DNA from 4 places in the Streptomyces sp. NBC_01716 genome. Region 2 is predicted to be linked to each of the others. Evidence: riboswitches for the same ligand, from Rfam matches in the RefSeq annotation. Region 2 holds a riboswitch; each other region holds the start of a gene.
What was found. Region 2 has a riboswitch for cyclic di-AMP ahead of OIE74_RS05430 (LysM peptidoglycan-binding domain-containing M23 family metallopeptidase). Riboswitches for the same ligand answer to the same signal wherever they lie in the genome.
Positions count from the first base shown of each region.

Region 1: linked by a shared signal. The riboswitch ahead of OIE74_RS09075 (M23 family metallopeptidase) and the one ahead of OIE74_RS05430 (LysM peptidoglycan-binding domain-containing M23 family metallopeptidase) in region 2 are both predicted to bind cyclic di-AMP.
Region 3: linked by a shared signal. The riboswitch ahead of OIE74_RS14345 (C40 family peptidase) and the one ahead of OIE74_RS05430 (LysM peptidoglycan-binding domain-containing M23 family metallopeptidase) in region 2 are both predicted to bind cyclic di-AMP.
Region 4: linked by a shared signal. The riboswitch ahead of OIE74_RS08555 (LysM peptidoglycan-binding domain-containing protein) and the one ahead of OIE74_RS05430 (LysM peptidoglycan-binding domain-containing M23 family metallopeptidase) in region 2 are both predicted to bind cyclic di-AMP.

Region 1 is NZ_CP109181.1:2,118,404-2,125,703, forward strand. It holds gene OIE74_RS09065 (bifunctional acetate--CoA ligase family protein/GNAT family N-acetyltransferase) at 1-142, opposite strand, end outside; gene OIE74_RS09070 (HPr family phosphocarrier protein) at 276-557, shown strand; gene OIE74_RS09075 (M23 family metallopeptidase) at 813-1,616, opposite strand; cyclic di-AMP (ydaO/yuaA leader) riboswitch at 1,630-1,797, opposite strand; gene OIE74_RS09080 (M16 family metallopeptidase) at 2,005-3,372, opposite strand; gene OIE74_RS09085 (M16 family metallopeptidase) at 3,390-4,754, opposite strand; gene OIE74_RS09090 (DNA gyrase/topoisomerase IV subunit A) at 5,000-7,300, shown strand, end outside.
Region 2 is NZ_CP109181.1:1,265,048-1,272,347, reverse strand. It holds gene dxs (1-deoxy-D-xylulose-5-phosphate synthase) at 1-998, shown strand, start outside; gene OIE74_RS05450 (aspartate aminotransferase family protein) at 995-2,410, shown strand; gene OIE74_RS05445 (helix-turn-helix domain-containing protein) at 2,508-3,149, shown strand; gene OIE74_RS05440 (DUF6126 family protein) at 3,194-3,412, shown strand; gene OIE74_RS05435 (tyrosine-protein phosphatase) at 3,435-4,235, opposite strand; cyclic di-AMP (ydaO/yuaA leader) riboswitch at 4,643-4,807, shown strand; gene OIE74_RS05430 (LysM peptidoglycan-binding domain-containing M23 family metallopeptidase) at 4,812-5,741, shown strand; gene OIE74_RS05425 (SGNH/GDSL hydrolase family protein) at 5,911-6,711, shown strand; gene OIE74_RS05420 (STM4011 family radical SAM protein) at 6,732-7,300, opposite strand, start outside.
Region 3 is NZ_CP109181.1:3,318,136-3,325,435, reverse strand. It holds gene OIE74_RS14370 (response regulator transcription factor) at 1-129, shown strand, start outside; gene OIE74_RS14365 (hypothetical protein) at 141-533, opposite strand; gene OIE74_RS14360 (hypothetical protein) at 649-1,110, opposite strand; gene OIE74_RS14355 (C40 family peptidase) at 1,180-2,232, opposite strand; gene OIE74_RS14350 (WD40 repeat domain-containing protein) at 2,528-3,970, shown strand; gene OIE74_RS14345 (C40 family peptidase) at 3,946-5,127, opposite strand; cyclic di-AMP (ydaO/yuaA leader) riboswitch at 5,126-5,287, opposite strand; gene pcrA (DNA helicase PcrA) at 5,502-7,300, shown strand, end outside.
Region 4 is NZ_CP109181.1:1,992,670-1,999,969, forward strand. It holds gene secD (protein translocase subunit SecD) at 1-938, shown strand, start outside; gene OIE74_RS08555 (LysM peptidoglycan-binding domain-containing protein) at 1,190-1,933, opposite strand; cyclic di-AMP (ydaO/yuaA leader) riboswitch at 1,938-2,103, opposite strand; gene OIE74_RS08560 (ScbR family autoregulator-binding transcription factor) at 2,932-3,579, shown strand; gene OIE74_RS08565 (glycosyl hydrolase family 28-related protein) at 3,695-5,593, opposite strand; gene OIE74_RS08570 (FAD-dependent oxidoreductase) at 5,855-7,300, shown strand, end outside.

The sequences.
Region 1 (7,300 bases), 850 kb from region 2:
CGTCGGAGACCTGCTCGTAGAAGTTGACCAGCCGCTCGGCGTCGTGGGTGGTGATGGGGCGGACGCGGGCCGTGCCCCCGTCGCGCAGCACCACGTCTGCTTCCCAGTGAGCGGGGTACGCGTGCTGCGACGGCGGCGTCATGACACGAGCCTACGGCGCGCACATGGGTAGCGGCGGTTACCCGGCCGGGGCAGGCTGGGGGTGCCGCACCGGGCCGTTCCGGGGCACATGAGACACTGGTCTAGACAACAACTGTGACTTGAAGGGCAACACCATGGCTGAGCGCCGCGTCAATGTCGGCTGGGCCGAGGGCCTGCACGCCCGTCCCGCCTCCATCTTCGTCCGGGCCGCCACGGCTTCCGGCGTTCCGCTGACCATCGCCAAGTCCGACGGCAGCCCGGTCAACGCGGCGTCGATGCTCGCCGTGCTGGGGCTGGGCGCGCAGGGCGGCGACGAGATCGTCCTGTTCTCCGACGCGGACGGCGCGGAGATCGCGCTGGACCGGCTGGCGAAGCTGGTCGCCGAGGGTCTGGACGAGCTGCCCGAGACCGTCTGAAGCGCGAGCGCACGTGCCTGACACGTATGGCGAAGGCCCCGGCGTCCTGCCGGGGCCTTCGTCGCGTGGTGGCTAGGGCGTGTTTTAGAAGTAGCGTCGTCCGCCCACTGGGCGGGGCCCACGGCGTCTGGTGCGTGCGATCGCAAGGCGGAGGATCAGCCCCGTAGATGGACCGGACGTACTTGGATGACTCCGACAACGCGGCGAGCGCGCGTGCCAGGCGTCGTGGGCCAGACGGGACTTCTCAAACACGCCCTAGACGTTCACGCCGTGGGACCGCAGATACGCGACCGGGTCGATGTCGGAGCCGTACTCCGCGGTCGTCCGCGCCTCGAAGTGCAGGTGCGGGCCGGTGGAGTTGCCGGTCGAGCCGGAGAGGGCGATCTGCTGCCCCGGGGCGACGCTCTGGCCGATGGAGACGCCGATGGACGAGAGGTGTCCGTACTGGGTGTACGTGCCGTCGTTCATACGGATGACGATGTTGTTCCCGTACGCGCCGCCCCAGCCGGCCTCGACGACGGTGCCCGCGCCGACGGCCACGACCGAAGTACCGGACGCGGCGCGGAAGTCGACGCCGGAGTGGCTGCCGGAGGACCAGAGCGCGCCGCCGGTCCTGTAGCCGGTGGTGAGCGAGGAGCCCGCGACCGGGAGCCGGTAGGAGTTGAGGCGCTTGCGCTCGGCGGCCCGTGCCGCGCGCTCCTTGGCGGCGCGGAGTTCCTTGGCGCGGGCCTCCGCCTTGCGCTTCGCCTCGGCCTTGGCGCGCGCGGCGGCCTGGGCCTCCGCCTTCGCTTCCGCGGCCTCCTCGGCTGCCGCCCGCTGCGCGTCGGCCTGGGCGTCGATCTTCGCGGCGAGCGAGTCGTCGATGACGATGGCACGGGGCGGGGCCTCGGGGACGGCCTCCTGGGCGAGGGTCGCCTCCGCGTCGGCGGCGAGCGCCGGGGACGCGAGGGTGCCGATGACACCGGCCGCGGTGAGGGAAGCGACGCCGGCGAAGTTCGCGCTTCGGCGCGTCATTCGGTTCCGGGCACGGTGCTTCCCGGTGGCACGGGTGAACGCCATTGAGGTGGCTGGTCCTTTCCTTCCTTCTCGCCTACCGGGTTAGCTGACGGGTTCGGAGCAGGAAGGTCTCCTACGGGGTCCTCCGCGGTTGGTGCGAAGGATCCCGATTCACCCCAGGGACATCGATTGGGTCCCCGGCTCCCCAGGCTCGCGCCTGACGGGGACTCGGCGATGGCTGTCCGGTGCCGCGGACGCGGCGGGCTCTGACGAACAGCCGGACCGACGCTAGGCGTTCATCTTTCAATCACCAAACGGACAGCCCATTTTGTAGCGCACGCCACAGGGCATTCGGGCAACCCACCCATGAATGCGGACATAAGAGGGAACCCCGGCGACAGGTTCGTCACCGGGGTTCCCTTTGTCCTGATTCCCGTACGGGATCGTGCCGTCAGCCGGTGACGACCTTCACCTCGCCGATGTCCAGCGCCTCGACCGGCTCCCGGATGACCGAGGCGTCCCCGACGAGCACCGTGACCAGCCGGTCGCCCGGGAAGGCGCTGACGACGGCGGCCGTCGCCTCGACCGTGCCGGTCTCGGCCAGGCGCGCGTACAGCCGTGCCTGGAAGTCGTCCGGCAGGTGCTGTTCGACCTGGTCGGCGAGCGTGTCCGCGACGGACGCGGCCGTCTCGTACTTCAGCGGCGCGACCCCGACCAGATTCTGTACGGCCGTCTCACGCTCGGCGTCCGTCAGGCCTTCGGCCGCGAGGGTACGCAGGACCTTCCACAGGTCGTCCAGCGCGGGCCCGGTCGACTCGGTGTCCACGGAGCCGCTGATGGCGAGCATGGAGACGCCCGTGCCCTCCGGGTCGGAGCGCAGCACCTGCGCGAAGGCCCGCACGCCGTACGTGTAGCCCTTCTCCTCGCGCAGCACCCGGTCGAGCCGGGAGGTGAGCGTGCCGCCCAGGCAGTACGTGCCGAGCACCTGGGCCGGCCAGACGCGGTCGTGCCGGTCGGGGCCGACGCGGCCGATCAGGAGCTGGGTCTGTACGGCTCCGGGCCGGTCCACGATCACGACACGGCCGGTGTCGTCGGCCGTCACCGGCGGCACGGGGCGCGGCTCGGTGGTGTCGCCCGTCCAGTCGCCGAGGGTCTCGGCGAGCAGGGCGTCGAGGTCGACACCGGTGAGGTCGCCGACGATCACCGCGGTGGCGGTGGCGGGGCGGACATGCGCCTCGTAGAAGGCCCGGACGCCCTTGGCGTCGATGCGTCCGACGGTCTCCTCGGTGCCCTGGCGGGGGCGGGACATGCGCGAGGTCTCCGGGAACAGCTCTCTGGAGAGCTGCTTCGCCGCGCGGCGGGCCGGGTTGGCCTGCTCGTGCGGGATCTCGTCCAGCCTGTTCGTGACGAGCCGGCCGACCTCGCTCTCCGAGAACAGCGGCGCGCGCAGGGCGTCGGCGAGCAGGCCGAGCGCCTTGGGCAGCCGGGAGACCGGGACCTCCAGGGAGACCCGTACACCGGGGTGGTCGGCGTGCGCGTCGAGCGTGGCGCCGCAGCGCTCCAGCTCGGCGGCGAACTCCTCGGCGGTGTGCTTGTCGGTGCCCTCGGACAGGGCGCGGGCCATGATCGTGGCCACGCCGTCCAGGCCGTCGGGCTCGGCCTCCAGCGGGGCGGCGAGGGAGATCTCGACGGCCACGACCTGCTGGCCGGGGCGGTGACAGCGCAGCACCGTCAGGCCGTTGGGCAGCGCACCCCGCTCGGGGGCGGGGAACGCCCAGGGCCTGGCCTCTCCCGCGGTCGGCTGCGGGTGGAACTCCATGGTCACGGCAGCGTCGGTCACTGGTCCGCCCCCTCGTGCTCGTCGGTGGTCTCGTCGGCGGCGGCGTCCTCGTCGTCGGAGGTGACCGGCTCGTAGACCAGCACCGCCCTGTTGTCCGGGCGCAGCCGGGCCTCGGCCACCGCGCGCACCTCGTCGGCCGTGACCTCCAGCACCCGCTGGACGGCGGTCAGTGCCAGCTGCGGGTCGCCGAACAGCACCGCGAACCTGCACAGTTCGTCCGCGCGGCCCGCGACCGTACCGAGCCGGTCGAGCCATTCGCGCTCCAACTGGGCCTGGGCGCGCTCCATTTCCTCGTCCGTGGGGCCATCGGCAGCGAACCGGGCCAGCTCCTCGTCGACCGCGGCCTCGATCTGCGGCACCTCGACGCCACCGGACGTCTTCACGTCCAGCCAGCCCAGCGAGGGCGCGCCGGCCAGGCGCAGCAGTCCGAATCCGGCCGACACGGCCGTACGGTCGCGGCGCACCAGGCGGTTGTGGAGACGGGAGGACTCGCCGCCGCCGAGGACGGTGAGCGCCAGATCGGCGGCGTCGGACTCGCGGGTGCCGTCCTGCGGCAGCCGGTAGGCGGCCATCAGCGCGCGCGCCGGGACCTCCTCGCGGATCTCCTCGCGCAGCTGCTCGCCGATGATGTCGGGCAGCGAGCCGTCGCGCGGCGCCTGCTTGCCGTCGTGCCCCGGGATCGAGCCGAAGTACTTCTGGACCCAGGCGAGGGTCTGCTCGGGATCGATGTCGCCGACGACCGAGAGCACCGCGTTGTTCGGCGCGTAGTACGTACGGAAGAACTGCCGCGCGTCGTCGAGGGTCGCCGCGTCCAGGTCGGCCATCGAGCCGATCGGCGTGTGGTGGTACGGGTGGCCCTCGGGGTAGGAAAGCGCTGTCAGGCGCTCGAAGGCGGTGCCGTAGGGCACGTTGTCATAACGCTGTCGGCGTTCGTTCTTCACCACGTCGCGCTGGTTCTCCATCCCCTCGTCGTCCAGGGCGGAGAGCAGCGAGCCCATGCGGTCGGCCTCCAGCCAGAGGGCGAGCTCCAGCTGGTGGGTGGGCATGGTCTCGAAGTAGTTGGTGCGCTCGAAGCTGGTGGTGCCGTTGAGGGAGCCGCCGGCGCCCTGCACCAGCTCGAAGTGACCGTTGCCCTTGACCTGCTTCGAGCCCTGGAACATCAGGTGCTCGAAGAGGTGGGCGAGGCCCGTACGGCCCTTGACCTCGTGGCGTGAGCCGACGTCGTACCAGAGGCAGACCGCGGCGACCGGGGTCAGGTGGTCCTCGGAGAGCACCACGCGCAGTCCGTTGGCGAGCCGGTGCTCGGTCGCTGTCAGGCCGCCGGAACCGGCCTGCGCTGTGGCCGTGTGACCCATGGGCATGTACGTCCCTTCGATCGCGATACGGAGAAGTCCTGCCACTGTATGCAAGCGTGCCGACGCATGGCGAAGTTCCCGTGCCGGGCGAAGCGGCGTCCACTCGCCAAGCGCTTGCGAAACGGTGCCCCGGACGGTTCAACGACGGGTCGAGGTCCGCGTTGTCAGTCCGGCGGGCCACAATGGTGCGGTCAAGTTCCCGAAGTTGCCCGCCCAGACCCGCACAGACCTGTGAAGGAGCCGCAGCAGCGATGGCCCGCCGCAGCACGAAGACCCCGCCGCCCGAGGACTTCGAGGAGAAGATCCTCGACATCGACGTGGTCGATGAAATGCAGGGCTCCTTCCTTGAGTACGCGTATTCGGTGATCTACTCCCGGGCCCTGCCCGACGCCCGGGACGGCATGAAACCGGTGCACCGCCGCATCGTGTACCAGATGAACGAGATGGGCCTGCGGCCCGACCGCGGCTATGTGAAGTGCGCCCGGGTCGTCGGCGAGGTGATGGGTAAATTGCACCCGCACGGGGACGCGTCGATCTACGACGCCCTCGTCCGGATGGCGCAGCCGTTCTCCATGCGGCTGCCGCTGGTCGACGGCCACGGGAACTTCGGGTCCCTCGGCAACGACGACCCGCCGGCCGCCATGCGGTACACGGAGTGCCGGATGGCTGACGCCACGTCACTGATGACGGAGTCGATCGACGAGGACACCGTCGATTTCCAGTCGAATTACGACGGGCAGGAGCAGGAACCGGTCACGCTGCCGGCCGCGTATCCGAATCTTCTGGTCAATGGCGCCTCCGGGATCGCCGTGGGCATGGCGACGAACATGGCGCCGCACAATCTGGGCGAGGTCATCGCCGCCGCCCGGCATCTGATCAAGCACCCGGGCGCCGACCTGGAAACGCTGATGCGGTACGTGCCGGGGCCCGACCTGCCCACCGGTGGCCGGATCGTGGGTCTCCAGGGCATCAAGGACGCGTACGAGAACGGGCGCGGGACGTTCAAGATCCGCGCCACGGTCACCGTGGAGGACGTCACCGCGCGCCGCAAGGGCCTCGTCGTCACCGAACTGCCGTTCACCGTGGGCCCGGAGAAGGTGATCGCCAAGATCAAGGACCTGGTCTCGGCGAAGAGGCTGATGGGCATCGCCGACGTCAAGGACCTCACGGACCGGGCGCACGGGCTGCGCCTGGTCATCGAGATCAAGAACGGGTTCATCCCCGAGGCCGTGCTGGAGCAGCTCTACAAGCTGACGCCGATGGAGGAGACCTTCGGCATCAACAATGTGGCGCTGGTGGACGGCCAGCCGCTGACGCTGGGGCTCAAGGAGCTGCTGGAGGTCTATCTCGACCACCGGTTCAACGTCGTACGCAGGCGCAGCGAGTTCCGCAGGACCAAGCGGCGCGACCGGCTGCATCTGGTGGAGGGGCTGCTCGTCGCGCTCCTCGACATCGACGAGGTCATCCGCCTCATCCGCTCCAGCGACAACTCGGCGCAGGCCAAGGAGCGGCTGATCGAGCGCTTCTCGCTGAGCGACGTGCAGACGCAGTACATCCTGGACACGCCGCTGCGCCGGCTCACCCGCTTCGACCGGATCGAGCTGGAGAGCGAGCGCGACCGGCTCAACGGCGAGATCGACGAGCTGACCGGGATCCTGGAGTCGGACAGCGAGCTGCGCAAGCTCGTCTCCGCCGAACTGGCCACGGTGGCGAAGAAGTTCGGCACGGACAGGCGCACGGTGCTGCTGGAGTCGGGCAGCTCGCCGGTCGCCGCCGTGCCGCTGGAGGTGGCCGACGACCCGTGCCGGGTGCTGATGTCGTCCACGGGGCTGCTGGCGCGTACGGCCAACGGCGGGCCGCTGGGCCCCGGCGACGGCAAGCGGGTCAAGCACGACGTGATCATCTCGGCCGTGCCCGCGACGGCACGCGGCGAGGTCGGGGCGGTCACATCGACGGGGCGGCTGCTGCGGATCTCCGTCATCGACCTGCCGCAGCTCCCGGACACCGCGTCGGCGCCGAACCTGGCGGGCGGGGCGCCGCTCGCGGAGTTCCTGACGCTGGAGCCGGACGAGGAGCTGGTCGCTCTGACGACGCTGGACGAGTCCTCGCCCGGTCTCGCGCTGGGCACGCTCCAGGGTGTCGTCAAGCGCGTCGTCCCCGACTACCCGTCCAACAAGGACGAGTTGGAGGTCATCAGCCTCAAGGAGGGTGACCGGGTGGTGGGCGCGGCCGAGCTGCGTACGGGCGAGGAGGATCTGGTCTTCATCACCTCCGACGCCCAACTGCTGCGCTACCAGGCCTCGCAGGTCAGGCCGCAGGGCCGGCCGGCCGGAGGCATGGCGGGCATCAAGCTGGCGGACGGCGCCTCGGTGATCTCGTTCACGGCGGTGGACCCGGCGGGCGACGGGGTCGTCTACACGGTCGCGGGTTCGCAGGGCACGCTGGACGATTCGGAGACGACGGCGAAGCTCACGCCGTTCGACCAGTACCCGCGCAAGGGGCGGGCCACCGGCGGGGTGCGCTGCCAGCGGTTCCTCAAGGGTGAGGACGTG
Region 2 (7,300 bases):
TGATGGACCCGCTGACCTGCGAGCCGCTGGCGCCCGCCGGCAAGCCCTCCTGGACGTCGGTCTTCGGCGACGAGATCACCGCCATCGGCGAGGAGCGCCCCGACGTCGTCGCCGTCACGGCCGCGATGCTGCATCCGGTCGGGCTGACGGGATTCGCCGCGCGCTTCCCCGACCGCGTCTGGGACGTCGGTATCGCCGAGCAGCACGCGGCGGTCTCCGCCGCCGGGCTCGCCACCGGCGGACTGCACCCCGTCGTCGCCGTCTACGCCACCTTCCTCAACCGCGCCTTCGACCAACTGCTCATGGACGTCGCGCTGCACGGGTGCGGAGCCACGTTCGTACTCGACCGGGCCGGTGTCACCGGCACGGACGGGCCCTCCCACAACGGCATGTGGGACATGTCGCTGCTCCAGTGCGTGCCGGGGCTGCGGATCGCGGCCCCCCGCGACGCGGACCAGCTGAGGTCGCTGCTGCGGGAGGCCGTGGCCGTGGACGACGCGCCGACCGTCGTGCGCTTTCCCAAAGAGGCGGTGGGCGAGTCGATCCCCGCCGTCGGCCGTACGGGCAGGCTCGATGTCCTGCACGTGCCGCAGGCCGGTGAGACCGATGTGCTGCTGGTGTCCGTAGGGGCGCTCGCCGGGGTCTGCCTCGGTACGGCGGAGCTGCTGGCCGCGCGCGGCATCGGCTGCACCGTGGTCGACCCCCGGTGGGTCAAGCCCGTCGACGCGGAGCTGGCCCCGCTGGCCGCGCGGCACCGGATCGTGGCCGTCGTGGAGGACAACTGCCGCAGCGGCGGCGTCGGCTGGGCCGTGGGACAGGCTCTGCGCGACGCCGACGTGGACGTACCGCTGCGTACCTTCGGCATCCCTGAACAGTTCCTCGCCCACGCCAAGCGCGGTGAGGTGCTCGCCGACATCGGACTCACACCCGTCGAGATCGCGGGACAGATCAGCGCCGCACTGGCGCGCCGGGAGAAGCGCGAGGAGAACACCCGATGACCGAGTCGACAGGGCCGGCGGAGAAGCCGGGCAAGGCCTTCGATCTCGCGAAGCTGCTGGCCGAACGCGGCGGCGAACGCTACGAGTTGCACACCGCCCATCTGAACCACCAACTCCCGCGCATGTTGCGGACCATCGGCTTCGACAAGGTCTACGAGCGCGCCGAGGGCGCCTACTTCTGGGACGCCGATGGCAACGACTACCTCGACATGCTCGCCGGCTTCGGGGTGATGGGGCTCGGCCGGCACCACCCCGTCGTACGCAAGGCCCTCCACGACGTCCTCGACGCCTCGCTCGCCGACCTCACCCGCTTCGACTGCCAGCCGCTGCCGGGCCTGCTCGCCGAGAAACTGCTCAAGCACAGCCCCCACCTGGACCGGGTCTTCTTCGGCAACAGCGGTACGGAAGCTGTCGAGACGGCGCTGAAGTTCGCCAGGTACGCCACCGGGAAGCCGAGGATCCTCTACTGCTCCCACGCCTTCCACGGGCTGACCCTCGGCTCGCTCTCGGTCAACGGCGAGGACGGTTTCCGCGCCGGGTTCGCGCCGCTGCTCCCCGACACGGCGATCGAGATCGGTGATCTCGACGCGCTGGAGCGGGAGTTGAAGCGCGGCGACGTCGCGGGCTTCGTCGTCGAACCGATCCAGGGCAAGGGCGTGCGGTCGACGCCGCCCGGCTTCCTGCGGGCCGCGCAGGAGCTGTTGCGCCGGCACAAGGCGCTGCTCATCGCGGACGAGGTGCAGACGGGGCTCGGCAGGACCGGCGACTTCTACGCGTACCAGCACGAGGAAGGCGTCGAGCCGGACCTGGTGTGTGTCGCGAAGGCGCTCTCCGGCGGATACGTGCCGGTCGGCGCGACCCTCGGCAAGGACTGGATCTTCCAGAAGGTCTACTCCTCGATGGACAGGGTGCTGGTCCACTCGGCCAGCTTCGGATCCAACGCGCAGGCGATGGCGGCGGGCCTGGCCGTTCTGTCGGTGATCGAGGACGAGCGGATCGTCGCCAACGCCAGGACGACCGGCGATCTGCTGCGCTCGCGGCTGGCCGCGCTGGTCGACCGGTACGAGCTGCTGAGCGAGGTGCGCGGCCGGGGGCTGATGATCGGTATCGAGTTCGGCCGGCCGACGTCGATCGGGCTGCGCAGCCGCTGGACGATGCTCCAGGCGGCACGGAAGGGGCTCTTCGCGCAGATGGTCGTGGTGCCGCTCCTGCGGAAGCACCGCATTCTCACCCAGGTCTCAGGGGACCATCTGGAAGTGATCAAGCTGATCCCGCCGCTGACCATCGGGGAGCGGGAGGTCGACCGCTTCGTGACGGCCTTCACGGCCGTGATGGACGACGCGCACGGGGGCGGCGGGCTGATGTGGGACTTCGGCAGGACGCTGGTGAAGCAGGCGATCGCCAACCGGTGACGCCCTTGTCCCGTTGGGTCCCGTTGGTCCTGTTCCGGCTGTTTACCTCTGAGGTAAGAAGTTTGCCTCAGAGGAGAATTCCTGGCTCAATGGGGGCATGACCGACCCCGCCACCGCTCGTGAACAGGCGGCCGACGAGACCGACGCCACGACAGAGACTCTGCCGGACGTCGCGCCCCGGCTGCGCGAGCTGCGACGCGGCCGGGGCCTCACCCTGGAGGCCGCCGCCGGACGGGCCGGGCTCTCCCCGGCCCACCTCTCCCGGCTGGAGACCGCCCGGCGCCAGCCCTCGCTGCCGATGCTGCTCGGTCTGGCGCGTGTCTACGGTACGACGGTCTCCGAGCTGCTCGGCGAGGAGCCGCCCGAGCGCGATCCCGTCATCCGCGCCGCGCGGGCGGAGCCCGTGGAGGCGGACGGCTGGACCTACCGCCAGGCAGGCAGCCCGACCGGCCGGGCGATGCAGCCGCTGCGGGTGACCGTGCCGTACGGAGCGCAGGGCGACCTCGTCCGTGTCCACCCGGGGGAGGAGTGGCTCCATGTCCTTCGGGGGCGGCTGCGGCTGAGCCTCGGGGACACCGTCCATGTGCTCGACCCGGGCGACAGCGCCCATTTCGACTCGATGACCCCGCACCGCCTCGCGGCGGCCGGTCCCGCCGGCGCCGAGCTGCTGTTCGTCCACACTCTGCTGACCAGCCCCGTCGGCGAGCTGTGCCTGCCCGGCGGGGCTCACCCCCGCTGACTCGGCGCAACTGACCCGCGATCCGACCAAGAGAGGCCATCGCCATGTCCGACAACCCGGTGGACGCCGTTCAGGAGCCGTCGCCCGAGGAAGTCCAGCCTGTCCACCCCGTCCAGCCTGTTCAGCCCGCCAAGTCCGTCATGGACGAGGAGCGCAACTTCCCGCGCGGCCTCGCCATCCGGCTCTTCGCCTACCTCGTCGCCGGCCATGTCCTGGCCGGCTTCCTCTACCTGCTCTTCGAGGCGGGCGCCGGCGGGCGGTAGGGCCTGATCCAAACGACAGAGCCTAGTCCTCGACGAGGCGCGAGCGCAGCCGCTCGCGGGTCTCGTCCGTCAGACCGAGGCCGTCCGTGAGGTAGCGGTCGACGCTGCCCCACGTCTCCTCCATCGTCGTGAACGCCGTTTCGAGATACACCGCACGCGCGTCGAAGAGCGGGGCCAGCAGCTCCAGGACCTCCGGAGCGGTCCCGCCGGGCGTCGGGTCGCTGCGGCGTACCTGATACCTCCGGTGCGGATCGTTCGACTTCAGATAGTCCGCCTCGATCGCCTCCCGCTCCACGCCCACCGCGAGCAGCGACACCGCGATCGAGAGACCGGCCCTGTCCTTGCCCGCCGCGCAGTGCATCAGTGCGGGCAGGCTCTCCTCCGCCAGGGCGTGCAGCACACGCCGGTGCTCTGCGGTGCGGTCCAGAACGATCGAACGGTACGAAGCGGACATCCGGGCCGCGCCCTTGCCGTCGGCGAGGATCGAGCGCAGCTGGTCGAGGTCGCCGTCGCGGACCATCCTCCAGAACTCGGTGCCGTCGGCCGGATCGGTGAGCGGGATGTTGACGTTGTGCACGCCGACGAGCTCGACGTCCAGACCGTCGAGCTTCTGGTCGGCCGCGTTGCGGAAGTCGAAGATGGTGTGCAGCCCCAGTGACGACAGGAAGGCCGCGTCATCGGCGGTGGCGTGCGCGAGGTGGCCGCTGCGGAAGAGCCGTCCGTACCGTACGCGCCGCCCGTCGACGGTCGGCAGGCCTCCCACGTCGCGGAAGTTGCGTACGCCGGCGAGATCGGGCTCGCCCTGCGGGACCTGCTGCGGCACCTCGTGCGTCACGTGCGCTCCTCCGCGTGTGCGGTCGGCGCTCGTCGCCGACGCTGTCGCGCTCCGACTTTACGACATCGGTTCCCCCTGAAAGCGCCGCAGGAATAGGGCTTCTGTCCGTATTGGGTGATTGTCCATAAGTTGCCCCGGTCGCGGCCGAGATGGGGGTGGATCGGCCTCGGCTGGTGAGCAGGATCATATCCGTGACGGTGTGTGGCCGCGCCCGGGAAGGGAATTGGGACGCCGCACGGAATTCGAAGATCCGTAATCCACGCAGGGTGACCGCTCGCGTATGTCGATATTCGAGAGCGGATTGCCGCGGGAGAAACAGCGGCTTGTACGGGTCGGTATGCGCGGCTTACCGTCACCGCAATCCGAGCGGATCGCCGAATCCTGCCGCCGTTCGGAATCCGCATCCACCCAGCACTCATCAACGTGTGGCAGGAGCGGGGGACCCAGGTAGTACGCCGGTCCGGAGATCCGGACGGCTCGGGGTGAAGCCGCGTCACGGCGCGGCCGGGCATCTCCAGCCCGAACCCGACAGCTCACCTCGTAGGCGCCGGAGAGGAATTCGCCATGCCCGGAAAGGGTAAGCACCGTCGTCCGAGGACCAGCCCGATCACCCGCGGATTCATCGCGGCCGGAACGGGTGGCGCCGCCATCGCGATTCCGCTCATCGGTGCCACGGGCGCCCACGCCGCCGCTCCGTCGGTGGCGCCCGAGCGCGGCGTGTCCGCCGCGCACACCGCCGCCACGCAGACGGCCAAGCAGGCCGCGACCGCCAAGACCGTGAAGACGTACTCGGTCACCGCGGGGGACTACCTCGCCAAGATCGCCGAGACGCAGAAGGTCAGCGGCGGCTGGCAGAAGCTCTACGCCGACAACCGCGAGGCCGTCGGTGACAACCCGTCGCTGATCCACCCGGGCCTGAAGCTCACCATCGGCGCGAAGGCCAAGGCGTCCGCCGAGAGCAAGGCCGAGGCCGCCCCGAAGAAGGCCGCCCCCAAGAAGAAGGCCGCTCCCGCGAAGCCCGCGCCGGCCGAGCCCGCCCCGCAGGCCGACGCCACGGCGAACGAGCCCGCCGCGCAGAGCGCCGACTCCGGCTACACCGCGCCCGTCGACGGCGCGACCACCACGACCCCGTACCGCGCGGCCGGCGGCAGCTGGGCGAGCGGCTACCACACCGGCGTGGACTTCGCGGCCGCGTCGGGCACCACCGTCAAGTCGGTCGGCCCCGGCACCGTCGTCTCGGCCGGCTGGGCCGGTTCGTACGGCAACGAGGTCGTCATCAAGCACGACGACGGCCAGTACTCGCAGTACGGCCACCTCTCCTCGCTGTCCGTCTCGGCGGGTCAGCGGGTCGCCGGCGGCGACCAGATCGGTCTCTCCGGTTCGACCGGCAATTCCACCGGTCCGCACCTGCACTTCGAGATCCGCACCGGTCCGAGCTACGGCTCCGACGTCGACCCGCTGGCGTACCTGCGCGAGCACGGCGTTTCCATCTGAGCCGTCCCGTCCCACGCGTAATCGGCCGTCGGCCGGTACCTCCGGGTACCGGCCGACGGCCTTTCTCCTATTCCCGGTTGAACGAATTTTGACCGGTGGTGTTTCTCACCGGGGACGGCGACTTCTTACGGTCGCGTAGGTCCCATGGCCGGGTGAATGATGTTCTGCTGTGGCTGACGATTCGAGAACAGAAACCAGAGGTGCCTTCGGGTCTTACGCGGCCATCGGTGACAGTTTCACCGAGGGCGTCGGAGATCCCGGACCGGGCGGAATCTATGTCGGCTGGGCGGACCGCCTCGCGGTACTGCTCGCCGACCGGGCACCGGACGAATCGTTCCGGTACGCCAATCTCGCCGTACGGGGACGGCTGCTCGACCAGATCGTGGCCGAGCAGATCCCGCGGGCCAAGGAACTCGCCCCGGATCTCGTGACGTTCTGCGCGGGTGGCAACGACATCATCCGGCCCGGCAGCGACCCCGACGACGTCGCGGAACGTTTCGAACGGGCGCTGGCCGACCTGACGAGCGCGGTCGGCACCGTCATGGTCCCCACCGGGTTCGACACCCGGGGCGTGCCGGTGCTGCGCCATCTGCGCGGCAAGATAGCCACGTTCACCGCCCACGTCCGCTCCATCGCCGACCGCTACGACTGCCCGGTCCTGGACCTGTGGTCCCTCAAGTCGGTGCAGGACAGGCGCGCTTGGGACGGTGACCGGCTGCATCTGTCACCCGAGGGCCACACCCGGGTGGCGCTGCGCGCGGCGCAGGTCCTCGGCCTCGACACCCCCGCCGACCCCGACCAGCCATGGCCGCCCCTGCCGCCGCGCGGCACGCTGGAAGTGCGCCGCGACGACATGCAGTGGGCGCGCGAATACCTGGTCCCCTGGATCGGCCGCCGCCTGCGCGGTGAATCCTCGGGCGACCACACGGTCGCCAAACGCCCGGACCTGCTGCCGCTGGTGCGTCACTGAGCCGGTGCGGGCCACGGAGTTCAGCGCGTTGACGCGCTCAGCGGTATCCGTTCCAGGACGCCGCCCGCGAAGACGTCGTACAACGGCAGTGTCTCCAGGTGGACATAGCCGATGTGGCAGTCGCAGGTGGTGAGCGGGCAGGCGCGGGGTTCGAGGGCGCGGCGGTAGGAGCCGTCGTAGAGATTGCCCAGTTCCGCCGGGACGAAGTGGCAGCGGCGGACCGTGCCTTCGCCGTCCACCGAGATCACCGATTCGCCCGTACGGCACGGGAGGCCGGCCGAGCGGTGGGGGTGCCGGCTGAACGGGAACAGGGGGTCGATCGAGGTCCAGTCGGCGGCCTCCGGGTCCGAGTAGGTGCGGCCCTCCGCCGCGTTGACCCAGAGGTACACCCGGTCGGGGAGGTCGGCCCGGAGCCGGCGCGCCTGGTCGAGATGGTCGGGGAAGCCGACGACGCCGACGCTGAAGCGGATGCCCGCGTCGCCCAGCTCACGGCACTTGGTGAGGAAACGGTCGTACGGCGTCTGGCCGGGGTGATACGTGCACCAGAGCGCCAGCTTGGCCGGGTCGGCGGCCTTCAGCCAGTCCGTAC
Region 3 (7,300 bases), 2.1 Mb from region 2:
GAGATCGCGAAGCAGCTCTTCATCTCGGTGAAGACGGTCGAGTCGCACGTCTCGGCGGTGCTGCGCAAGCTCCAGCTCTCCAACCGGCACGAACTCACGCGGTGGGCGACGGCGCGCAGGCTGGTGTGAGCCGGTGTCGGTCATGCGCGCGAGCAGAGCCACTCGGTGACGTAGTCCCGGCCCGCGTGCCGGAGCAGGCCGCGGACGCACTCGCCGGGGGCCGTGTCGAGCATGCCTGACAGCGCGGCCGAGCCGTCCTCCGTACGGAGGGTGCCGAACCAGCCGGGGAACGCGGTGATCCGGGCGTCCCTGCGCTGGTAGCCGAGCCGGACGGTGGGCGCGGGGCCGGTGTTCGCGCCGGTGCCGTGCCGTACGTAACGCGTCGTGAACGCGCCCTTGCCGCCCACCGGGCCCGCCACGCAGAGCCGGCCGCCGGTGAGATCGCCGCAGCCCGCGGGGGTGACGCCGACCGGGGCGAGGACGAGCAGCGAGCCGAGGGTGAGCACGGTCGCGAGGGCCTGTCGGTGTCTCATGGCGCCATCGTCGTAGGCCGGGTCCGGCACGGCACCCGGACCTGGGCCGGGTGGGGCCCCGGGGCGTGTCAGGCGTCGCGAGCCAGACGGGACTTTCCGGACACAGCCTGGGGGTTCAGGGCGAGACGGCGGCCCGGTGGCGGCGCAGCATCAGGACCAGGCCGGTCGCTATCGCCAGACCCACGGCGGCGAGGGCAATGCCCTTCAGGACCGGTCCGTGCCACTGGTAGTCGGCGGTGTAGGCGGTCTGTCCGTTCTCCGCGAGCCGCACGCCGGCGATCGCGCCCGGCATGGCGTCGCCGCGGCGGACCCGGACGGCGTCCTCCAGCCTGACGTCCCGCTCGGTGACGGTGCTGTCGGCGCTGGTGAACGTGCCGATCCAGCCGCATTGGTCTTTGCCGCACTTACGGTCGGTAGGGGTCAGGGTGCCGACGGGGCCGTCCCGCAGGGCGGTGCGGCCTTCGCGTCCCTCGGCCGCCAGGCTCAGCCCGCCGCCGAGGGAGATGAAGAGGGCGAAGGCGATGCCTATGCGGACCAACACCCGCTCGCGGGTGGTCATTGGTCGTCGTGTGCTCATGGGACGTGGATCCTAGTGGACGAAGGAAACGGTCGGCTCCGGCCTCAACGGCAGCCCCCTGGGGGCCCGTTACGCGGGGCGGGTGGCGCCCGCGAACGGCATCTGGTCGATCGGGGCCAGCCGCACCCCGGTGCCCGGCCGGGGGGCGTGGATCATCTGCCCGCCGCCGACATAGAGCCCGACGTGGGAGATCCCGGAGTAGAAGAAGACCAGGTCACCGGGGGCGAGCTGGGAGCGGGCGACCCGTCGGCCCGCGTTGATCTGGGTGTAGGTGGTGCGCGGGAGGGCGACCCCGGCGGCGCGCCAGGCGGCCTGCGTCAGACCGGAGCAGTCGAACCCGTCGGGCCCGGTCGCGCCCCACACGTACGGCTTGCCGAGCGCTCCGCGCGCGTAGGCGATCGCGGCGGCGGCGCGGCCGTTGGGCGCCGGTACGGCCCCGGCGCGGCTCTGGGCGCGGTCGGCGCGTGGATCGGCCGGCCCGGTGTCGCCGGCGTACCGCGCGCGTTCGGCGGCGGTGAGCCGGGCGAGCAGCTTCTCGGCGTCCGCGAGCTTCTTCCTGACCGTCGACTTGTTTGTGGCCAGGGCGGCTTGGCGGCTCTTGAGTTCGTCGGCCTTCGTGTCGGCCTTCTTACGTAAGCGGCCGAGTTCACCGAGCTGGGCGCGCATTCTGTTGACGGCCTGGGCCTGCTGGAAGCCGGAGCGTTCGGCGAGCGCGGCCCCGCGCAGGTATTCGTCGGGGTCGGAGCTGAGGGCGAGCTGTACGGCGGGGTCGAGGCCGCCCGCGCGGTACTGCGCGGTGGCGATCGAGCCGAGCGCGTTGCGCGAGACGTTGAGGCGGGCCGTACGCCGGGCGGCCTCGTCGCTCAGTTTCTCCAGCGAGGCGCTCGCCTCGGCGGCCTTCTCCTTGGCGCCGTTGTACTTCTCGGTGGCGGTCTCGGCCTCGTGGTAGAGCTTGTCGACCTTCGCCTTCACCTGGGCCGGGGTGAGCTGTGGTTCGGCCTGTGCGGCCCCTTCGAGCCCGGTCGCCGTCGCGGCCCCCGCGAGGGCGAGAGTGGCCGCCGTACGGCCGTAAGGCCCGCTGAACGGTCTGGAGTTGAATCGGGGTCGGCGGTGCGCTGCCACGGGGGCGTCCACATCCTTCGTTCCGGCTCTGTTCGGTGCGGCTGTTGTCGGGAGGACGCTAGGCGTGGCGGTCACGGGAGCGCGGCGGCATGCCCGCTATTGCCCGCAGACGGCAGGTCTGCGGCGGATTGTGGCCGTCGGGGATATGGTGAATTCGACGATTCCGGGCGGAAGTTGACCGATCTGAGGACATCCGCACATGAGACGGGGAGCGGTGGTAGGGGCCGCCGGACCGGCCCGATCGTCGGCCCGATCGGCAGCCGGATTGTCAGTGGTGGCGCGTAGCTTTTTTCTCATGACCGCTCTCGGGGAAATGCTGAAGGGGCCCTCTTCCAGGTCGCTTTGGGAGCGGCTCTGCCCGCTGCTCGAAGCGCTGGACGAGACGGAGCTGGCCGCCGCCGCCACGATTCTGCGGAGCTGGCCGCCCGAGCGGCGGCCGATGCCGGACAGCTGGTGGAGCGAGCTGCTGGCGGGCGGGAGGCGGCCGTATCACGCGTCGGCGGGGACGCGCAGGCTCGGCCGGCTGGTCGACGTGGAGGCGGCCCGGGTGCCGGCGGAGCCGGACGCGGACCGGGACGAGTACGAGGAGGCGAACGGCGCTGCCGACGAGCCGTACGAGCCGGAGGAACCCGTGGCCTTCCCGTACGGCGCGTCAGCGGTGGCGGTCCCTTCCGATCTGCGGCGGCCGGTGTTCGGTGCGGTGGCCGAGTGGCATCACAACGGAGGGGACATCGTCGGCTGGAGCACGGTCGCGAGCGCCCCGCCGACCATGTATCTCGGCGGCGCCGACTACCACGACAATCCGCTCGACATCCAGATGTCGCCGGACGGCGGGATTGTCGCGGCGTCGGTGGAGTGCCGCTGGCACGCCTGGTCGTCCGATGGCGAGGAGCTGTGGTCGCTCGACCCGGCGGACCTCTGGCCGGAGGCGGTGGCTGACGACGACGGCGACGAGGGCGGGGACGACCTCGTGGGCATCGACGTCCCGGTGCGGTTCTCGTTCGACGCGGACGGGCGGCGCCTGGCCGTCGGGCGGCTGCGGGGCGGCCCCGTGACCGTCCTGGACGCGCGGACCGGGCACGTCCTGGCACCCGGCCCGGACGGGGGGCCGTGGGACGGCGAAGGGCCCGTCGCCCTGGACGCGGCCGGGCGGCTGCTGGCACACGCCCGCGGCAGCCGGGTGGTCGTACGGGACGTGGGCGGCGGCGCGGTGCTCGCCGACGCGGACACCGGGCTGGTCACGATCCACGCGCTGGCGATGGCACCGGACGGCAGCGGGCTCTTCGCCGCAGGGGCTGACGGCAAGGACAACCCGACGGTGTGCTCCCTGGCCCTGGCCCTGTCTCCCTCACGTACGGCGGCGGGGGCGGCGATCCTCACCGCGGCTGAGCCGGTACGGGCCGAGCGGGCGCCCGACGGCATGGTCGCCACCGACCCGCTGTCGGTGGTCACCGCGCGGGCGGTCTGGACCGCCAACGGACCGCTCGCCTTCATGTCGTCCGACGTCGGGGACGTCCTCTTCGGCGCCGACGGCCGGGTGCTGCGGGTGTCGGCGGGGGCGAGCGTCGCCGCCTTCACCCCCGACGGCCGGGCCCTGATCACCGTCGGGTGCGCGGACCAGGACGAGATGGACCCGATCGACGTCTGGTTCCTCGACGCCATGGACCCGGCGGCAGGGGCCGCCGGCGGGAACGGCCGGACCGGTGAAGCCGGTCAGGCCGGGCGCACGCTGCCGTAGATCGGCATGTAGTAGATCGACTCCTCGCGGACGTTCGCGCCCGGCTTCGGCGCGTGGATCATCTTGCCGTCGCCCTTGTAGATGCCGACGTGGCTGATGTCGTCGTAGAAGAACACCAGGTCGCCGGGGAGCAGGTCCGCCGTGGCGACGCGCTTGCCGACATTCACCTGGTCCCAGGTCGTACGCGGCAGCTGCACGCCCGCCTCCTTCCAGGCGGCGGCCGTCAGCCCCGAGCAGTCGTACGAGCTGGGGCCGGTGGCGCCCCACACGTACGGCTTGCCGATCTGGGCGCGGGCGAAGGCGAGGACCTTCTCGGCCTTGGCCGCGTACGTACCGTCCGTGGCGCCCGAGCCGGTGCCGGTCCCCGTACCGGTGCCCGTGCCCGTGTCGCCGCCGGTCGCGGGCGCCTCCTCCTGCCGCGCCTCCTCCTGGCCCTTGCGCTCCGCGGCCTCCTCCTTGGCCTTCGCCTCGGCCTTGCGGCGCGCCTCCTGCTCCTTCTCCCGCTCCAGGGCAGCGAGCCGCGCCTTCTCCTCGGCCGTCAGCTCGGAGAGCAGAGACCGCGCCGCAGCGAGCTTGTTCTGGACCTTCTGCTTGCCCTCCTTGAGGGAGGCCTGCGACTCCGTCAGCGTCTCCAGGCTCTTCGTCGCCTTGGCGCGCTGCTTGGCCGCGGACCGCTGCTCCTTCTGGAAGTCCTCGACCGCCCCCTGCTGGCGCTCGGTCAGCCGGTCCATCAGCTGGGTCTGCTCGAAGTACGACTCGGGGCTGTCGGCGAACATCAGGGCGGCCGTCGGACCGACTGCGCCCGCGCGGTACTGCGCCGCGGCATACGTACCGAGGGCGCGCCGCGCCTCGTTCACCTTGTCGGCGCTCTTGGCGACGTCGTCCAGGACCCGGTCGACCGACTTGCGCTGGGTGTCGGTCGCTTCCTTCGCCTTGTTGTACTGCTGCGTCGCCGTACCGGCCTGCCGGTACAGGTCATCGACCTTCTTCTGTACTTCTTCGATCGAGGGCTTGGGCTCGGCCGGCGCGGCGGTGGCGCTCTGCGTCGAGAGCAGCGTCACCGAGGCGAGGGCGGCCGTCGTGAAACCGACGGCGGGGGTGTTCGCCCGTATTCCGGTGCGAGCGCGCGTCTTGCGATGCGATGCCAAGGCCGGCATCTCCTTCCGTGGACCGCCTACCGGGTTAGCTGTCGGGTTCGGGCGGAACGGAAGGCTGCCCTACGGGCCTGGGGAGCGGCCCGATTCACCCCGGTGGAACGTGGTGGGTCCCCGGTTCCGAACTCCCTTGCGGGAAGCCCGGATTCGGCGGAGGCCGTCCGCTCGGCGCTGATCACCGATGGAGTACGGACCACCTCGGCGTGCACGCTAGCCAATGCGTGGTGCCGCTGTGAAGGTTGATGGCCGATATGCCCGATACATTTTCGTGACCTTTCGCATAAACACCCTCGGGGACCCCTCTGAGGCCATCCCGGCGACCCCGCCAAGTCATGTGGCAGTCCGCTGTCAGTGCGGCACCCTAGACTCAGGAAGCGATGAGCAGCCTCTTTGACGACAGCTTCCTGGCGGACCTCCAGCCCTCGGCCGAGGAGCCCCCGCCGCCACCCGAGGACACCGCTCCGGAACAGGTGCCCGACGATCTCTTCGGAGGGAAGTTCGACGTGCCCCCGCCCCGGGATCCGCACCACCGCGACGGCGCCCCGCGCACCGTCGTGGACCCGGCGGCGCTGCTCGAAGGGCTGAACGAGGAGCAGCGCGCCGCCGTCGTGCACACCGGATCGCCGCTGCTCATCGTGGCCGGCGCGGGCTCGGGCAAGACCCGGGTGCTGACCCACCGGATCGCGCATCTGCTGGGGACCCGCCGGGTGCATCCGGGCGAAATACTGGCGATCACGTTCACCAACAAGGCCGCCGGCGAGATGAAGGAGCGTGTCGAGCAGCTCGTCGGCCCGCGTGCCGCCGCCATGTGGGTGATGACGTTCCACAGTGCCTGCGTGCGGATCCTGCGCCGCGAGTCGAAGCGGCTCGGCTTCACGTCGTCGTTCTCGATCTACGACGCGGCCGACTCCAAGCGGCTCATGGCCCTGGTCTGCCGCGATCTGGACCTCGACCCCAAGCGGCACCCCCCGAAGTCCTTCAGCGCCAAGATCTCGAACCTGAAGAACGAGCTGATCGACGAGGAGACCTTCGCCGGTCAGGCGAGTGACCCCTTCGAGAAGACGCTGGCCGAGGCGTACCGGATGTACCAGGGGCGGCTGCGCGAGGCCAACGCCCTGGACTTCGACGACATCATCATGACGACGGTCCATCTGCTCCAGGCGTTCCCGGACGTCGCGGAGCACTACCGCCGCCGCTTCCGCCATGTCCTGGTGGACGAGTACCAGGACACCAACCACGCGCAGTACACCCTCGTGCGTGAGCTGGTCGGCCCCTCGGGCGAGGGACACGACCCGGCGGAGCTGTGCGTGGTCGGTGACGCGGACCAGTCCATCTACGCGTTCCGGGGCGCCACGATCCGTAACATCCTCCAGTTCGAGGAGGACTACCCGGACGCCACGACGATCCTGCTGGAGCAGAACTACCGCTCCACGCAGACGATCCTCAGCGCGGCCAACGCCGTCATCGAGCGCAACGAGAGCCGGCGGCCCAAGAATCTCTGGACGAACGCGGGAGCTGGTGCCCTGATCACGGGGTACGTGGCGGACACCGAGCACGACGAGGCGCAGTTCGTCGCCGACGAGATCGACCGTATGACGGACGCGTCGGAGGCCAAGGCGGGCGACGTCGCCGTCTTCTACCGGACGAACGCGCAGTCACGTGTCTTCGAAGAGATCTTCATCCGCGTCGGCCTCCCGTACAAGGTCGTCGGCGGCGTGCGCTTCTACGAGCGCAAGGAGGTCCGCGATGTGCTGGCCTATCTGCGCGTGCTCGCCAACCCCGAGGACAGCGTCCCGCTGCGCCGGATCCTGAACGTGCCCAAGCGCGGCATCGGCGACCGCGCCGAGGCGATGATCGACGCGCTCTCGGCGCGGGAGAAGATCTCCTTCGCGCAGGCGCTGCGCCGGGTCGACGAGGCGTACGGCATGGCGGCCCGTTCGTCGAACGCCGTGAAGCGCTTCAACACGCTGATGGAGGAGTTGCGTACGGTCGTCGAGTCGGGCGCCGGTCCTGCGACGGTCCTGGAGGCCGTGCTCGAACGGACCGGCTATCTGGCGGAGTTGCAGGCGTCGACCGACCCGCAGGACGAGACGCGGATCGAGAACTTGCAGGAACTGGCCGCCGTGGCACTGGAGTTCGAGCAGGAGAGGGCCCAGGCGGCGGGGACGGACGCGAC
Region 4 (7,300 bases), 730 kb from region 2:
CTCATCTGTTCCGCAGGTCGCGGCGGTGGCTGCTCGTCTCGGGCGCGGTGATGGCCGTCGCGGTGCTGGGTGTGGCCCTGCGCGGGGTGAACCTCGGCGTGGAGTTCACCGGCGGACGGCTCATGGAGTACGCGACGACCCGGCCCGTCGACGTCGACACGGCTCGCACGGCCCTGGCCGACGCGGGCTTCGCCGATGCCGAGGTCACCACGGCGGGCCGGCAGGAGCTCTCGGTACGCACCGGGGACACGGGCGAGCGGGCCGAGGCGGCGATCCGCAGCGCCCTGAGCGAGGAGGGCGGACCGACGACGAAGGTACGGGACGACCTGATCGGCCCCAGCCTCGGTGATGAGCTGAGGCGCCACGCGCTGATCGCGCTGGGGATCGCCGTCGGGGTCCAACTCCTGTATCTGGCCGTGCGGTTCAGATGGTCCTTCGCGGTGGCGTCGGTAGCCGCGCTGGTGCACGACGTGGTGATCCTGATCGGGGTCTTCGCGTGGCTGGGCCGTCCCGTCGACGGGATCTTCCTCGCCGCGCTGCTCACCGTCATCGGTTACTCGGTGAACGACTCCGTGGTGGTCTTCGACCGGGTCCGTGAGCTGTGGGCGAGGGCACCCCGCGCTTCCCTGGTGCCGACCGCGCGAACAGCCGTACTGCAGACGGTGCCCAGAACCGTGAACACCGGCATGGGCGCGCTGTTCATCCTCACGGCGCTGGCGGTGCTCGGCGGGGACTCGCTCAGAGACTTCGCGCTGGCCCTGCTCATCGGTATCTGTGTGGGCACGTACTCGTCCGTGTTCACTGCCGTGCCGGTCGCGCTGGCGATGGAGGCGTCCCGCGAGGGGGGTCCGGGGGCGGCGCGGGGGCGGCGTGGCACGGGCCGTTCGCGACCGCTGCCGCGTCGCGGGCGCCCGGCGGACAACGGGGCGCGGGTGTGAGCGTGTGAAGGCCGCCGGCCGGGCCGCGTGTGCGGTCCGGCCGGCGGTCGGTGAGGTGACGGACGCCGCAGGGTCTAGGGCGTGTTTTAGAAGTAGCGTCGTCCGCCCATCGGGCGGGGCCCACGGCGTCTGGTGCGTGCGATCGCAAGGCGGAGGATCATCCTCGTACTGGACGTACTTGGATGACTCCGACAACGCGGCGAGCGTGCGTGCCAGGCGTCGTGGGCCAGACGGGACTTCTCAAACACGCCCTAGTACGGACCGTTGACGTTGTCGATGGAGCCGTAGCGGTCGGCCGCGTAGTTGCACGCCGCGGTGATGTTGGCGACCGGGTCGTAGCTGTCGGTCGACGTGCCGGGCACGTGGTACGCCTCGAACGTCGGGGCGATGACCTGGAGCAGGCCCTTCGACGGGGTGCCGGCCGCGGCGTTGGAGTCCCAGTTGTTGATGGCGCGGGGGTTACCACCGGACTCGCGCATGATGTTGCGGTGGATGCCGTCGTACGAGCCGGGTATGCCGTTCTGCGCCATGACGTCCAGCGCCTCCCGGATCCAGCCGTCGAGGTCGTTGGTGTAGGTCCTGGCGGCGGTCTCGACAGCCTCGGTGGCCTTGCTCTCCGACGCGGTCCCGGTCGACGCGGTCCCCTCGGTCTTGGCCTTCCCGGCGAGCTTCAGCTTCAGGCCGGGGTGGATGAGCGAGGGGTTCTCGCCGACAGCGGCGCGGTTGGTCTTGTAGAGCGCCTGCCAGCCACCGCTCACGGAGCGGGCCTTGGCGATCTTGGCCAGCGACTCGCCCTTGACGACGGTGTGGGTCACCTTCTGGACGGCGGTCGAGGCGGCCGGGGCCGTCTTGACGTGCTGCGGGGCGGGGGCCGCGCCCGCCGTGGTGGCGGTCACCAGGGGAAGGGCGAGTGCTGCGCCGCCCGTGCCGACCGCGATGAGGCGGCGGGCGAGCGGGCTGGTGCGGGTACGGCGGTGCTTACCCTCTGCGGGCATGACGAAATCCTCTCCGTCGCCTGCGAGGTGAGCTGTCGGGTTCGAGCGGGAGATGCCCGGCCGCGATAGTGCGCGACTTCACCCCAAGCCGGTCCGATGTAACGGATCGGCGACTTACCTGGGTCCCCCGCTCCTGCCGTCCATGAGTTGTTGGGTGCGGTTTCCGGACAGCGGCAGGATTCGGCGTTCCGCCCGGAATGACGAGAACGTAAGCGAGAAGGTCCGGGCGAAACAAGTCCTGAATTCACAGCGCCATGCCATTAACGGATCCGGCGCCGGTCAATTCGAATTCGGGCGAGGCGATTCAGGCCTCAACTTTCTTTTGCGGCAGGGGAGGTGGGGCGGGGCGGCGAGAAGCGCGGTCCTTCAAAGCTGTGACACACATCACGGGCTCTCGATGCAACCACTGAAACCCAACACCACCCAGAAAGGGACAAGTTAGGCTCGAAATACCCATAACGACCGCACCACAAAATGGACAAATGAGCTTTTTCCAATAGGGCGGGGCGGGGTGGTTTCCCGGCCCCGCGCCGGCCTGGTCATCCGGCCGGTCTGGGGGGAGCAGCCTGCTCGGCAGACGGCGTGCCCCCCGAGTCACGGCCGAATTGCTCGGGCAGCAGAGCCCTGAGCGCGGAATGTGCGGAACATTCGGAACGTACCGAACAAGCGTCCCCACCCTGGGAGTTGCTTTCAAGAGGCCCCGCGTCAGGGAATGGTCAGGTCCCGTCAGAATTCGGATTCCACCGCAACGGAGAACGCCGTCCTGGGTCCCGGCGACCCGGACGCCGACCGTCGCGAGACTCCGCGTGGGCCAGCATCATGGTTGCCTGCCGCGTGGTCTCGGACTGCTTCGGTGCTGGTCAACTGTGCCCAGTCGTCCGGCAAAGGTGTAGGTGGAGCCGTCCAGCTCCGTTATAAGATACGTACGAAGCGGTTTGTTTTTCAATACCTGTCGTCACAGCCCGACTACAAATCCATGCAAGGCAGGAGGGAGCCCGATGGCGCAGCAAGACCGTGCAATCCGGACCCGCCGGTCGATCCTCGAAGCGGCGGCGGCCGTCTTCGACGAGCGCGGCTACAACTCGGCCACCGTCGGCGAGATCCTCACGCGGGCGGGGGTGACCAAGGGCGCCCTGTACTTCCACTTCACCTCGAAGGAAGACCTCGCGCTCGGGGTCCTCGACGCCCAACTGGCGATCGGACCGTTCCCCGAGCAGAGCAGCAAACTACAGCTGCTCGTGGACCAGGGCATGGTCCTCGCACACCGGCTGCGCCACGACCCGCTGGTCAGAGCCAGTACGGGCCTGGCGCTCGACCAGGGCGCACTCGGCATCAACCGCGGCACACCGTTCGAGTCGTGGGTGGCGCAGAACGAGGACATGCTGCGCCAGGCGAAGGAGCAGGGCGAACTCCTGCCCCATGTGAACCTCAGGGAGACCGCCGAGCTGTTCACCGGCGCCTTCGCCGGCGTGCAGACGATGTCCCATGTCCTGTGCGACCGCGCGGATCTCGACCACCGGATCTCGGTGCTTCTCAACCATGTGCTGCCGAGCATCGCCGTGCCGGCGGTGCTGGCGAGGCTGGACATGGCGCCGGACCGGGGTGAGCGGATTTACGCGGAGATCGAAGCCCTCCAGGACAAATAAAACCGACCACTCTGTTTTATGAGTCGCTCGTTCTGTCCCAAAAAGACTCGACGCCTTCCGCGGGCTCCTTACTCGGGAGCGGTACGGAAGGCGTCGAACGGGCCGGTCCCGCGGGTCAGTTGGCGGTCCGCCGCGTGCCGGGGAAGCCGTTGATGACAAAGGCCGATCCCGGCTCTACGAGGACATCGCCCTCGGCCGAGTTCGTGATGGTCACTCCCGTCAGCGTCGCGCTGCCGCGGGCACCACCCATCGCCAGGATTCCCGAACCGTTGTTGGACTTGTCGATGGTCACGTCGCTGATCTCGACGTCCGGTACGTTGCCACCGCCGTTCTTGAACTGGATGCCGTCATACGTGGAGTCGGAGATCTCGGTGTCCCTGATCTTCACGCCGGTGATGTCCCGGCTCGCCGGGAAGATGGTGATCGCGCCGAATTCCTGGTCCTCGTTCCAGAAGGCGCCACCCGTGCGGTGGAGGGCGTTTCCGGTGAGCAGGGTCTCGCCCGAGAACGGCAGCGGGTCGTGGTCGGTCGCCAGCATGATGCCGGGATAGTTGGCCGTGTCGGCGATCAGGTTGTTCTGCACCTTGTTGCCGTAACCGCCGTATATCGCGACGCCGTTGGCCCGCCACGGCAGCTGGATCGTGTTGTCGGTGAACGAGTTGTCGTGCGCGATGTCCACGGCCGGGTCCTTGACGTACCGGTTGGCCCAGACGGCGAGTGAATCGTCGCCCGTGGTGCGGAAGGACGAGTTGTCCACCGATGAATTACGGGTGCCGTTGGTGAAGTTGATGCCGTCGGCGTACGTGTTCCGGATCCGCATCCCGCTGAACTGAAGGCCGTCGGCGGGACCCCAGAGCGCCGGGATGTTGTCGTAGTCGCGGCCGACCCAGACACCGACGTTGGCGTGCTCGATCCAGACGTCTCTGATCTTGGTGTTCTGCCCGAAGCGGCCGTTGAGGCCCACGCCGCCCTCGGCTCCCCCGCCGCCGCGGATCCGGCCGGAGCCGAAGATCGCGATGTCGGAGATCTGGGTGTTGTCGTCGATGTCGAAGCCGAAGTTGCCCTCGTGCGGATGGTTGATCCCGCCCGCGTTCTGCGGCTCGGTGAGCGTGTAGAGCTGCGAGTGCCACATACCCGCGCCGCGGACGGTGACGTTCTTGATGCCGATCTGGTTGTACTGGCCCTGGTTCTGCGGGTCGTCGGTCAGGATCTTCTGTTCCTGGCGCCACTGGCCCGCCGGGATCCAGACGCAGTCGATGTCGCCGTTCTGGTCGGCGGTCACCGCGTCCTGGATGGCCTTGGTGTCGTCGTTGCCGTCGTCCGGGACCGCCCCGTACTCGGTGATCGAGGTGCACTCGGCCGGCTTGGCCGCGGGCGGCGCCACCTGCTCCAGGTCGATCAGGTCGACGATGTAGAACGGCGCGGAGTCGTCCGCGTCGCGCTGGAGCTTGAACTTCGTGCCCGCCGGATAGCTCTTCTCCAGCAGCGCGTGCGACTCGTCGAAGAGCCTGCGGGCGTCCGCCTGGGGTGTGTTGGTCAGTGACTCGGGATCGTCGGTGTTGCCGTACAGCCAGCTGTGCTTGGAGGAGAGGTCCAGCTTCTGCACGAAGGCGCCGTCGGCGTAGAGGCTGAGGGTGGCGTCGATGCCACCGCCGCCCGGCGCGTCGGGTATGGAGTTGCGTACGACGATCGAGTTGGCGTCGTTGGTGGAGGTGAACTCCACGAACTGCCCGGAGTTGTCCAGGCGCACCGATTTACGGCCGGACGACTCGCTGCCGAAGTTGGTGTGCCCGAAGGTGCGTTTGGGGTCCGCCTCCAGCAACGTGCCCTCGTAGTCGGCGGCTTCGGCCTCGTACTCGACGTACGGAAGCGTCGCCCCGCGCTCGGCCACCGGCGCGGGGGCCTGGGCCTGCGCGGGGGCTGAGGCTGAGGCGGCGGGCAGGAGTCCGACGACGAGCAAGCCAGTCATGGACATGCCAGTGATCAGTCGTCGTCTCAGGTGCTTCGACTTCATGATGTCCTCTGTTTCCGTGGGGTCGACAGAGTGAGAAATGCCGGTCCGCGGTGGGGGTGGACGGCATCTTGCAAGAGAACCGCAATTAATTGAGCTTGGCAGTTCAGGTCATGCGATCAGGCAGTGAGAGTTTTCAAGCATGTCACGGGTTTGTCAACAGTCCGCGTCGGACCCGGACTTGGCGCGGGGCCCCGCCGGACGCGGGACCGGCGTACGCGCGAAGACCCCGCACCCCGCGCCGTCAGGGGCGATGATGGAGGTATGGCGAATCCGACAATCCTGACCGTCGACGACGATCCGGCCGTCTCACGAGCCGTCGCCCGCGACATCCGGCGGCATTACGGCGAGAGCTACCGCGTGGTACGCGCCGTGTCGGGCGAGGAGGCCCTGGAGGCGCTGCGGGAGATCAAACTGCGTGGGGACCAGCTCGCGGTCATGCTGGCCGACTACCGGATGCCCCATATGAACGGCCTGGAGTTCCTGGAAGCCGCGATGGATCTGTTCCCGCTGGCCCGCCGGGTGCTGCTCACCGCGTACGCGGACACCGAGGCCGCGATCGACGCCATCAACGTCGTGGACCTCGACCACTATCTGCTCAAGCCGTGGAGCCCGCCGGAGCAGAACCTCTACCCCGTGATCGACTCGCTGCTGGAACTGTGGCTCGCCACCCCGGACCCGGTCGCCACCGAGACCCGCGTGGTCGGCCACCGGTGGTCGGCGCCGTCCTTCGCCGTACGCGACTTCCTCGCCCGCAATCTGGTGCCGTTCCGGTGGCTGCTCTCCAACGAGCCGGAGGGCACCCGGCTGCTGAGCGCCGCCGGGCTCAGCGGGGCGGACGTGCCGATGGTGGTCACCTCCGACGGCAAGACGCTGGTGCACCCCTCCGAGCGGGAACTCGCCGCGCACGTCGGGCTGAGCACCGTACCGGCCTCCGACTTCTACGACCTGGTCGTCGTCGGTGGCGGTCCCGCCGGGCTGGGCGCGGCCGTCTACGGCGCGTCCGAAGGGCTCCGTACGCTGCTGGTGGAGCAGCAGGCCACGGGCGGCCAGGCCGGCCAGAGCAGCAGGATCGAGAACTATCTGGGCTTCCCCGACGGCGTTTCCGGACAGCAGCTCACGGAGCGGGCCCGCCGGCAGGCGCTCAAGTTCGGGGCGGAGATCCTCAGCACCCAGCGGGCCGTCTCGCTGGCCGCGGCGGGCTCCGGCCGGGTGCTGCGGCTGGGCGAGTCGAACTCCGTCACCGCGCACACCGTGGTCCTCGCCACCGGCGTCTCCTACCGGCGGCTGGGCGCGGACGGTGTGGAGGAGCTGACCGGCACGGGGGTCTTCTACGGGTCGACCGTCACCGAGGCGATCAACTGCTCCGACCAGGACGTCTACATCGTCGGCGGCGCCAACTCGGCGGGCCAGGCGGCCGTCTACTTCTCCCGCTACGCGCGCCGCGTCCACATGCTGATCCGTCAGGGCGATCTGACGCGTTCCATGTCGAGCTATCTGATCGACCAGATCCACGACATCCCCGCCATCGAGGTCCACCCGTGGACCGAGGTGACCTGCGCGGAGGGCGAGGGGCATCTGCAGAGCCTGACCCTGCGCGACAGCCGTTCCGGGGAGAGCTGGGACGTGCCCACGTCGTGGCTGTTCGTCTTCATCGGTGCCGAGCCCCGCACGGACTGGCTGGACGGCTGCGTCACGCGCGACGAGCGC